DNA from 3 places in the Enterobacter sp. JS8-1 genome. Region 1 is predicted to be linked to each of the others. Evidence: predicted binding sites of a transcription regulator. Region 1 holds the regulator's gene; each other region holds the start of a gene.
What was found. The regulator LexA, encoded in region 1, represses DNA repair genes until DNA is damaged. The targets are predictions, from matches to a motif close to TNCTGTATGTACATACAGNA.

Region 1 (3,279 bases):
GATAGTCATGGAACAGCTTGATGGACTCTTCTTTCGGCGTGTAATAGGTAAACACGCGCGGCCCGCCGTGAATAAACACGTAGCGCGGCAGCAGAGTGCCATCAACTTCAAGCGGTTCAAGTGGGTCAGGTAAATCATGCGCCAGACATTGGGCGCGAAGCGTCAGCAGGTCTGCCTTCGAGTTATAAGGCAAAACGTACATAATAGGGCGCGACGTATCGAGCCCTAATTCCAGCGCAGGTTCTGCTGGGATAGACTTACTTTTTACCAGGACGCTTAATGGTAAATTAAGTAATTTGTAGTAAATTCGTGGCCAGCCGGACATAAACGATGTAAAGCCTCTGGTTAATAATGCAATTGCGGCGCAAGGATAACAGAAAGCGCGCAAAATTTCTGTTGTTACCCGTCATACTTCAGGCTACAGCGAAACGCGCTGCTGCCAGAGTTACTGACGCTATTTCCAATAAAAGGTTCTATTAATGGCCAATAATACCACTGGGTTAACTCGAATCATCAAAGCTGCCGGCTATTCATGGAAAGGTTTCCGTGCCGCATGGGTCAATGAAGCCGCGTTTCGCCAGGAGGGCGTTGCCGCTATCGTCGCGGTTATCATCGCCTGTTTCCTTGATGTTGATGCTATTACCCGCGTACTTCTCATCGGCTCTGTTCTTTTGGTGATGATAGTGGAAATTCTCAATAGCGCTATTGAGGCGGTTGTGGACCGTATCGGTTCAGATTTCCACGAACTTTCTGGCCGTGCGAAAGACATGGGGTCTGCCGCTGTGCTGTTGGCGATTATCACGGCAGCGATCACTTGGGTTACGTTGCTTTGGTCACATTTCCGATGAGCCTCGAGGAATAATTAAGTCCCTGGTTTTTTGTGCAGTTTTTGGTTCCAAAATCGCCTTTGACTGTATATACTCACAGCATAACTGTATATACACCCAGGGGGCGGAATGAAAGCGTTAACGACCAGGCAGCAAGAGGTGTTTGATCTCATCCGGGATCATATCGGCCAGACGGGTATGCCACCCACGCGTGCGGAAATCGCTCAGCGTCTGGGCTTCCGTTCTCCAAATGCGGCCGAGGAACACCTGAAAGCGCTGGCGCGCAAAGGTGTGATTGAAATTGTGTCTGGCGCGTCTCGCGGCATTCGTCTGCTGGTGGAAGAAGAGACAGGTATTCCGCTGATTGGTCGTGTCGCCGCAGGTGAACCTCTGTTGGCCCAGCAGCATATTGAAGGTCACTATCAGGTTGATCCTGGTATGTTCAAGCCGAGTGCGGATTTCCTGCTGCGCGTCAGCGGGATGTCTATGAAAGATATCGGCATTCTTGACGGCGATCTGCTGGCCGTTCACAAAACGCAGGATGTACGTAACGGTCAGGTTGTGGTCGCGCGTATTGATGATGAAGTGACCGTCAAACGGCTGAAAAAACAGGGTAATACCGTACAGCTGCTGCCCGAAAATAACGAATTCTCCCCGATTGTGGTGGATCTGCGCGAACAGAACTTCTCCATTGAAGGTCTCGCCGTTGGTGTTATCCGCAACGGTGAATGGCTGTAACTTCTTCCTGACAGGCTACGGGTCTCCGTAGCCTGGATCATTTCCCATTCCCGGTATTTTTCATGTCACTGCTGACGGCTTCTGATAAGGCATTGTGGCGTCTTGCACTGCCGATGATTTTTTCCAATATCACCGTTCCCCTGCTTGGCCTGGTGGACACCGCGGTGATTGGTCATCTGGATTCTCCCGTTTATCTGGGCGGCGTGGCGATTGGCGCAACGGCGACCAGTTTTCTCTTTATGCTCCTGCTCTTCTTACGCATGAGTACCACGGGGCTTACGGCACAAGCCTATGGCGCGAAAGATCCGCTGCGACTGGCGCGGGCGCTGGTTCAGCCACTCATTCTGGCGCTTGGGGCAGGCGCGTTAATCGTTCTGTTTCGCACGCCGCTGATTGATCTGGCTCTGCACATTGTGGGCGGCAGCGAGGCGGTGCTGGAGCAGGCCAGGCGCTTCCTTGAAATCCGCTGGCTCAGCGCGCCCGCATCGCTGGCAAACCTGGTTCTGCTGGGCTGGCTGCTGGGCGTGCAGTACGCTCGTGCGCCGGTCATCCTGTTGGTGGTGGGAAACCTTTTGAACATCGTGCTCGACCTCTGGCTGGTGATGGGCTTGCACATGAACGTACGGGGCGCGGCGCTGGCAACCGCAGTTGCAGAATACAGCACGTTTCTCATCGGACTGTGGATGGTCTGGCGCGTACTGGTCATGCGTGGAATCTCCCTCGTCATGCTGAAAACCGCGTGGCGCGGCAACATCCGCGAGCTGCTGGCGCTGAACCGGGACATCATGTTGCGCTCGCTCCTGCTGCAACTCTGTTTTGGTGCGTTAACGGTTTTTGGTGCCCGTCTTGGGCCTGAGATCGTTGCGGTCAACGCGGTACTGATGACATTGCTGACGTTTACCGCGTATGCGCTGGATGGCTTTGCTTACGCCGTGGAGGCGCACTCCGGGCAGGCATACGGTGCGCGTGAAAGTGGCCAGCTCCGCGAGGTGTGGCGAGCGGCTTGCCGTCAGTCAGGTCTGGTCGCGCTGGCATTCGCACTGATTTATGCCTGTTTCGGCAGCGATATTATCGCGTTACTCACGTCGTTACCGGCTTTACGCGAACTGGCGGGCCACTATCTCATCTGGCAGGTGATCTTACCGGTGGTGGGCGTCTGGTGTTATCTGCTGGACGGCATGTTTATTGGCGCAACGCGCGGCGCGGAGATGCGTAACAGCATGGCGGTCGCGGCTGCAGGTTTTGGCATGACGCTGCTGACCTTACCGTATTTGGGCAACCATGGTTTATGGCTGGCACTGGCGGTTTTCCTGTCGCTGCGCGGATTGTCGCTGGCATTCATCTGGCACCGCCACTGGCAAAACAATACCTGGCTCCCTTCCCGTCACGATATATCGTGACGGTTAAAGATTCCGAATATGAAATCAACCGCCGAATCCTTAACTACAATTATTATCACGTCCAGCAGAAAAGAACGTAACGGACGTTACGACCCAACGCTTAACTAAGAGGACACGATGATGAATAAAGACGAAATCGGCGGCAACTGGAAGCAGTTTAAAGGTAAAGCGAAAGAACAGTGGGGTAAGCTGACGGATGACGATATGACCGTCATTGAAGGTAAACGCGATCAGCTTGTCGGTAAAATCCAGGAGCGTTACGGCTACGCAAAAGACCAGGCGGAAAAAGAAGTGGGCGACTGGGAAAAACGCAA
Region 2 (3,279 bases), on a different replicon from region 1:
CTCATCAGGAAGTCCTGAGAGTGAAGACCAGGTGCCGGAGACCAGGGCCATCACGGCACAAAGCCGGATGGCGCTCAGATGCCCGTCAAAGAACACCGGGATCAGCGCCGGTAAACGGGCATCCGTCTGGTACATCACCGCCCCGGCGGTGGCGGCGGTCCGGATGAAGTCACCGCGCAGGGGCTGTGAGATGGTGCTGATGGTCGCCATCGCCGCGATGTCGGTGCGATCGTCGCTGTGAAGATAGAAAGAATACTGGCCGTCCGGCACGTTTAGTCCTCTTTATTGTAAAGGGCAATCTCTCTGGCCAGCGCCAGCTGCGGATCGCCTATAACCTCGATACGGTCAGGAGCCAGAGGCCAGGCCTGACGGATAGCCTCTTCAATGAGGGATGCCCCTCCCCCGACCAGGAATACCCGGTTAACGTTCCTGAAGGCCGTCAGCTCACTGGTGACACGCGCGCCCAGGGAAGTGATTGCCTCTGTAATTTTGTTCAGAACATCGTCAATTTTTCCGGCATCGTTGATCACTCGCTGCAGATACTGACGATCATTGCGGTTGCGGATGACCGTGTCAGCAATAAGCGCGCTGGTTTCGCTGTCTGCAGCCCGCAGCGCGCCTGCAGCTGCGCGGGTGACCTGTGACACGCCGACAGACGGATTGCCGTGTACCGCACTGATATCATCAAACTGTCCGACAATAACGCCGGCATCGAGCGTGGTTCCGCCGAGATCGATAATCAGTGTGGTCTCAGCGGGTCCGGGCTTCAGCTCGGCGAGACGGGAGAACGCCGCCGGCAGTGATTCCGGCATCACCTTCACGTCCGTTACGGTAAATGCCCTGCCCTTATTCAGAACCAGCTCACGCATCAGGTTTTCCCGTTTGCGTCGGATGTTCTCCTCGTTCCGCTGGCAGTCCCCGTCATAATACTCGCTCAGGGGCAGCGTCACGGTCAGGCTCACCGGCTGCGGCTCAAGTCCGCTGTTCAGCAGGGCATGATGCACGGCCAGCAGGTTGAGATCACCGTACTGGTATTCCACGTTTGTCGTCGGGATGGCATCCCGGCTGACGCTGTCCCAGGTGTATTTCAGCGTGCCCACCTGATAGTTGAACGTTGCGGCACTGAATTCCGCCACTTTCCAGCCATGCCGGAAGGAGTTAGCTGAAACCCGGGTCTGCAGCTCGTTTCCTTCAAACCATGCCAGCTTAACATTAGTTGAACCATCATCGCAGTAAATATTCATCATTATGCTCCGTTAATTAAACTCAATTTGATACATATTATAAGAGCAAAATGGCAAAACAAAAGCCTTATTTTCTCATTGTGAGTAATTTAAATATCTCACAATGAGAATAAATAGCATTTTGAGTAACTTAGGTTACTCACCCTGTTCATGAAGCTGGTGATCTGGATTATCCTCGCGCTGTTAAATATACTGTATGCATAACCAGTATATTTAGACGTCAGGAGGAAAGATGAAACTGCAGCTTTTCAGCACCGGGAAAGCACTCCCGCCACAGGCCCATCCGTTGTTTGCAGACCTGGCCAGTTGCGGTTTTCCCAGCCCTGCCGCTGACTATGTCGAGTCCGACCTGGATCTCCATGATTACTGCATACGGCACCCGAGCGCGACTTACTATCTCCGTGCCAGCGGTGACAGCATGTCCGACGGCAGCCTTTACAATGGCGATCTGCTGGTTGTGGACAGTGCAGAGAAGCCCCGGCACGGCGATATTGTTGTGGCCAGCGTGCAGGGGGAGTTTACGGTTAAACGGCTTCTGCTGACGCCACGACTGACGCTGCAGCCAATGAACGCCGCCTGGTCGCCGATTTATCCCGACCCGGACGATCTGGATATCTTTGGCGTCGTCACGCACATCATCCACCGCCCGAGGGAGATGTACTGATGTTTGCCCTGGCCGATGTGAACAGCTTTTATGCCAGCTGCGAACGTGTTTTCCGCCCTGATTTGAAAGGAAAGCCGGTTGTGGTGCTCAGTAATAACGATGGCTGCGTCATCGCAAGAAGTGCCGAGGCAAAGCCCTGGATCAAAATGGGCACGCCGTGGTTTCAGATGAAAAACGAAAAGTACCCGGAAAAAATATACGCGTTCTCAAGCAACTATGAACTTTATGCCTCGATGTCAGCGCGCGTGATGAGCTGCCTGGAGGAGCTGGCCCCCAGGGTGGAACAGTATTCGATTGACGAGATGTTCCTCGACCTGACCGGCGTTGAGCGCTGCATGGACCTGGAGGACTTCGGCCGGCAGCTGCGCCAGCACGTGTATGACTGTACCCGTCTGACCATCGGCGTGGGTGCCGGGCCGACGAAAACCCTGGCAAAATCAGCCCAGTGGGCCTCAAAGGAGTGGAAACAGTTTCGTGGCGTGCTCGCCCTGACCCGGGGGAATCCTCAGCGAACGCGGAAACTGCTTTCACTGCAGCCGGTCGAAGAGATCTGGGGCGTGGGAAACCGTATTGCACGCAAGCTCAATGTTCTTGGCATCAGGACCGCGCTCGATCTGGCCCTGACGAACCCGGCCTTCATCCGGAAAAATTTCTCCGTCGTTCTCGAGCGAACAGTGCGCGAACTGAACGGGGAAAGCTGCATGTCGCTTGAAGAAGCACCGCCTACTAAACAACAGATTGTCTGCAGCCGCAGTTTTGGCGAGAAGATCACTGAATACGATTCGCTGCGCCAGGCTGTCTGTCAGTACGCAGAACGGGCCTCAGAAAAGCTGCGTAAAGAGCGCCAGTACTGCCGGCATATTTCCGTATTCATCAAAACGTCTCCGTTCGCCGTTAAAGAGCCTTACTACGGCAACGTGGCCACGGAGAAACTGCTTACCCCCACTCAGGACACCCGGGACATCATTGCGGCCGCCACAACGGCTCTGGAGCGTATCTGGAAGGACGGGCACCGGTATGCTAAAGCCGGTGTGATGCTGAATGACTTCACCGGCTCCGGCGTTTCGCAGCTGCAGCTGTTCGACGAACGTCCACCACGTCCTCACAGCGCTGAGCTGATGAAGGTTCTCGATGGCATTAATCATTCCGGGCTGGGACAGGTCTGGTTTGCAGGACGAGGGATTGCGCCTGCATGGCAGATGAAACGCGATATGCTCTCCCCTGCGTACACCACACGCTGGAAAGATATCCCCATAGCGAGGATCGGTTAAATTTCGCTTTTCAGAGAGAGCCAGTAGTGCTCGCCGCAGCCGAACGACAGGGCGAAGCCCGCGAGTGAGCGAGGAAGCACCAGGGAACTGCACGGATAAA
Region 3 (3,279 bases), 2.1 Mb from region 1:
AGGATATACCGTTGAAACGCCGTCTGTTTATTGCTGTTTCTTTACTTGCTTCGAGTATCACATCTGCGCTGGCTGCCGATCCGCTGGATTTCTCCCCGCAGCCACCGGCCATCCAGGCGGGGTCGTGGGTGCTGATGGATTACACTACTGGTCAGATATTAACGGCGGGCAACGAACATCAACAGCGTAATCCGGCAAGCCTGACCAAGCTGATGACGGGCTACGTCGTCGACCGCGCTATCGACAGCCATCGCATCAGCCCGGATGATATCGTCACGGTTGGGCGCGACGCGTGGGCGAAAGGTAACCCGGTCTTTGACGGATCGTCTCTGATGTTTCTGAAAGAGGGCGATCGCGTTTCCGTACGCGATCTTAGCCGGGGCCTGATTGTCGACTCCGGTAACGATGCCTGCGTGGCGCTGGCCGATCACGTCGCGGGCGGCCAGCCGCAGTTTGTGAAGATGATGAATGACTATGTGCAAAAGCTGAACCTGCGCGACACCCATTTCGAAACCGTTCACGGACTGGATGCACCTGGGCAGCACAGTTCCGCTTACGATCTGGCCGTTCTCTCCCGTGCGATCATTCACGGTGAGCCAGAGTTTTATCATATGTACAGCGAGAAGAGCCTGACCTGGAACGGGATCACCCAGCAGAACCGCAACGGCCTGCTGTGGGATAAAACCATGAACGTGGACGGTCTGAAAACGGGGCATACCTCCGGCGCGGGCTTTAACCTGATTGCCTCCGCGGTGGACGGGCAGCGTCGCTTGATCGCCGTGGTAATGGGCGCAGACAGCCCGAAGGGGCGTGAAGATCAGGCGCGCAAGCTGCTCCACTGGGGACAACAGAACTTTGATACGGTGCAGATCCTGCACAGCGGTAAAAAAGTGGGGACCGAGCGGATCTGGTACGGTGATAAAGAACAGGTAAACCTGGGAACCGATCAGGACTTCTGGCTGGCCTTGCCAAAAGCGGAAGTACCGAACATTAAGGCTAAATACGTACTGGATACAAAAGCGCTGGAAGCCCCAATTGCCGCCCATCAGCGGGTCGGTGAAATTCAGCTGTACGACCGCGATAAGCTGGTGGCGCACTGGCCGCTGGTCACGCTGGAACGCGTTGATAAAGGCGGTATTTTCTCCCGCCTGAGTGATTATCTGCAACACACCATCTAACCATTTTGAGCAGACTGGCAGGGTTGCGAGTCTGCTCACATAATAAACACTCCTCGTTTGCCGATAATATTCATTCTGCTTTATAGTGTATAAATATACAGTAATAAACGGAGGCAGCATGGACTACAGCATCAAGCAGCAACAGAAACGTAAAATCGCAGGTTTTCACCTTGTTGGGCCGTGGGAAAAAACCGTTAAGCAGGGCTTTGAACAACTGGTCATGTGGGTGGATGGGCGTCACATTCAGCCGCTGGAGTGGGTAGCGGTTTACTACGATAATCCTGATGAGGTCCCGGCAGAAAAACTGCGCTGTGACACTGCCGTCACGGTACCCGACGACTTTATCATTCCCGATAACAGTGAAGGGGTGATGATGACCGAAATTGTGGCCGGGGATTATGCGGTCGCGACGGCACGTGTTGAAAATTACGACTTTGCGACCCCGTGGTATCAGTTCTTTAATTCCCTCCTGCAGGACAATAAGTACCAGATTGCTCCAAAACCCTGCTTCGAACGCTATCTTAATGATGGTAATGCGGATGGCTACTGGGACATTGAGATGTTCGTCGCGGTAGAGCATAAAGCGGGTTAACCCTGTAAAAAGTGGGATTTTTAGCCGGGGGCGATCCACCCGGCTGAAAACACAGTACAATTGTGATTTGCCGTGTAGCTGGAGAGCGGGTGTGCGTCCCGACAAATCATTAACGCCGTTTGAAATTCGGTTGTACAAACATTACCGCGTGGTGCATGGGTGTCGCATCGCGCTGGCGTTCGTGTTGACGTTTGTACTGGTTCGCTTGCTGGATGTTCCGGAGGGGACGTGGCCGCTGATTACGCTGGTGGTCGTGATGGGGCCCATCTCCTTTTGGGGAAACGTTGTTCCGCGCGCGCTTGAGCGAATTGGTGGGACCGTATTAGGCTCCGCCCTTGGGCTAATCGCCCTGAAACTGGAGCTGATCTCCTTTCCTGTCATGCTGGCATGGTGCGGCGCCGCCATGTTCCTCTGCGGCTGGCTGGCGTTGGGCAAAAGACCGTATCAGGCGTTGCTGATTGGGATTACTCTCGCGGTGGTGGTCGGTGCGCCCGCCGGGGATATGACTACGGCGCTGTGGCGAAGCGGGGATGTGGTGCTCGGCTCGTTGCTGGCGATGCTGTTTACGGGGATCTGGCCGCAACGCGCCTTTCTGCACTGGCGCATCCAGATGGCGAATTACGTGACGGCATTTAACCGTGTCTATCAGGCCGGCTTTTCCCCGAATCTGGTTGAACGGCCACGGCTGGAAAAACACCTGCAGAAGATCCTCAATGATGTCGTCAAAATGCGCGGCCTGATCACGCCCGCCAGCAAAGAAACCCATATTCAGAAAGCGATTTTCGAAGCCATCCAGACGGTAAGCCGCAATCTGGTCTGCATGCTTGAGCTGCAGATCAACGCCCACTGGGCCTCGCGTCCCAGCCATCTGCTGATGCTTAATGCGCATACGCTCAAAGAGACCCAGCAGATGACGCAGCAAACCCTGTTGACCATCGCCCATGCGCTCTATGAAGGCAACCCGCAGCCGATACTGGCCAACAGCGAGCGACTGAATGAGATCGTCGCGGAGCTGAAGCAGCTAATCAATGAACGCCAGAGCGATAACGTGGCGGAAACGCCCATTCATGGCTACGTCTGGCTGAGTATGGAACTGGCGCGGCAGCTTGAGCTCTTATCGCATCTTATTTGCCGGGCGCTGCGCAAATAAAAGGCGTATGTGACGCCTGCTGCTTCGATTCAGCAGCAATTGGGGTTATGATAGATTTAAACGATATACTCATTGTCATTCGCAGCCGCTGTCTGTTACAACGGTTGCCTTAACGAATCCGAATCTCACATTATCAGGGGTGTAAAAATGGAAACTACCAAGCCTTCGTTCCAGGATGTTCTGGAATTCGTCCGCCTGTTCCGCCGCAAAAACAAACTGCAGCGTGAAATCCAGGACGTTGAGAAGAAGATCCGTGACAACCAGAAACGTGTTCTGCTGCTCGACAACCTGAGCGACTACATCAAGCCAGGCATGAGCGTTGAAGCTATTCAGGGCATCATCGCCAGCATGAAGAGCGA

Region 2: umuD (translesion error-prone DNA polymerase V autoproteolytic subunit) is a predicted target of LexA. The motif match lies at 1,435-1,454, and genes of this name have one in related genera.
Region 3: sbmC (DNA gyrase inhibitor SbmC) is a predicted target of LexA. The motif match lies at 1,262-1,281, and genes of this name have one in related genera.

Annotation. Positions count from the first base shown of each region.
Region 1 is NZ_CP185805.1:288,480-291,758, forward strand. It holds gene plsB (glycerol-3-phosphate 1-O-acyltransferase PlsB) at 1-325, opposite strand, end outside; gene ACOQH0_RS01385 (diacylglycerol kinase) at 480-848, shown strand; gene lexA (transcriptional repressor LexA) at 957-1,565, shown strand; gene dinF (MATE family efflux transporter DinF) at 1,628-2,965, shown strand; partial or broken gene ACOQH0_RS01400 (hypothetical protein) at 2,962-3,036, shown strand; gene ACOQH0_RS01405 (CsbD family protein) at 3,086-3,279, shown strand, end outside.
Region 2 is NZ_CP185807.1:80,332-83,610, reverse strand. It holds gene ACOQH0_RS24465 (plasmid partitioning/stability family protein) at 1-270, opposite strand, end outside; gene parM (plasmid segregation protein ParM domain-containing protein) at 273-1,244, opposite strand; gene umuD (translesion error-prone DNA polymerase V autoproteolytic subunit) at 1,477-1,908, shown strand; gene ACOQH0_RS24450 (Y-family DNA polymerase) at 1,908-3,179, shown strand.
Region 3 is NZ_CP185805.1:3,073,033-3,076,311, reverse strand. It holds gene dacD (serine-type D-Ala-D-Ala carboxypeptidase DacD) at 12-1,178, shown strand; gene sbmC (DNA gyrase inhibitor SbmC) at 1,297-1,770, shown strand; gene ACOQH0_RS14685 (FUSC family protein) at 1,862-2,920, shown strand; gene ACOQH0_RS14680 (DUF496 family protein) at 3,068-3,279, shown strand, end outside.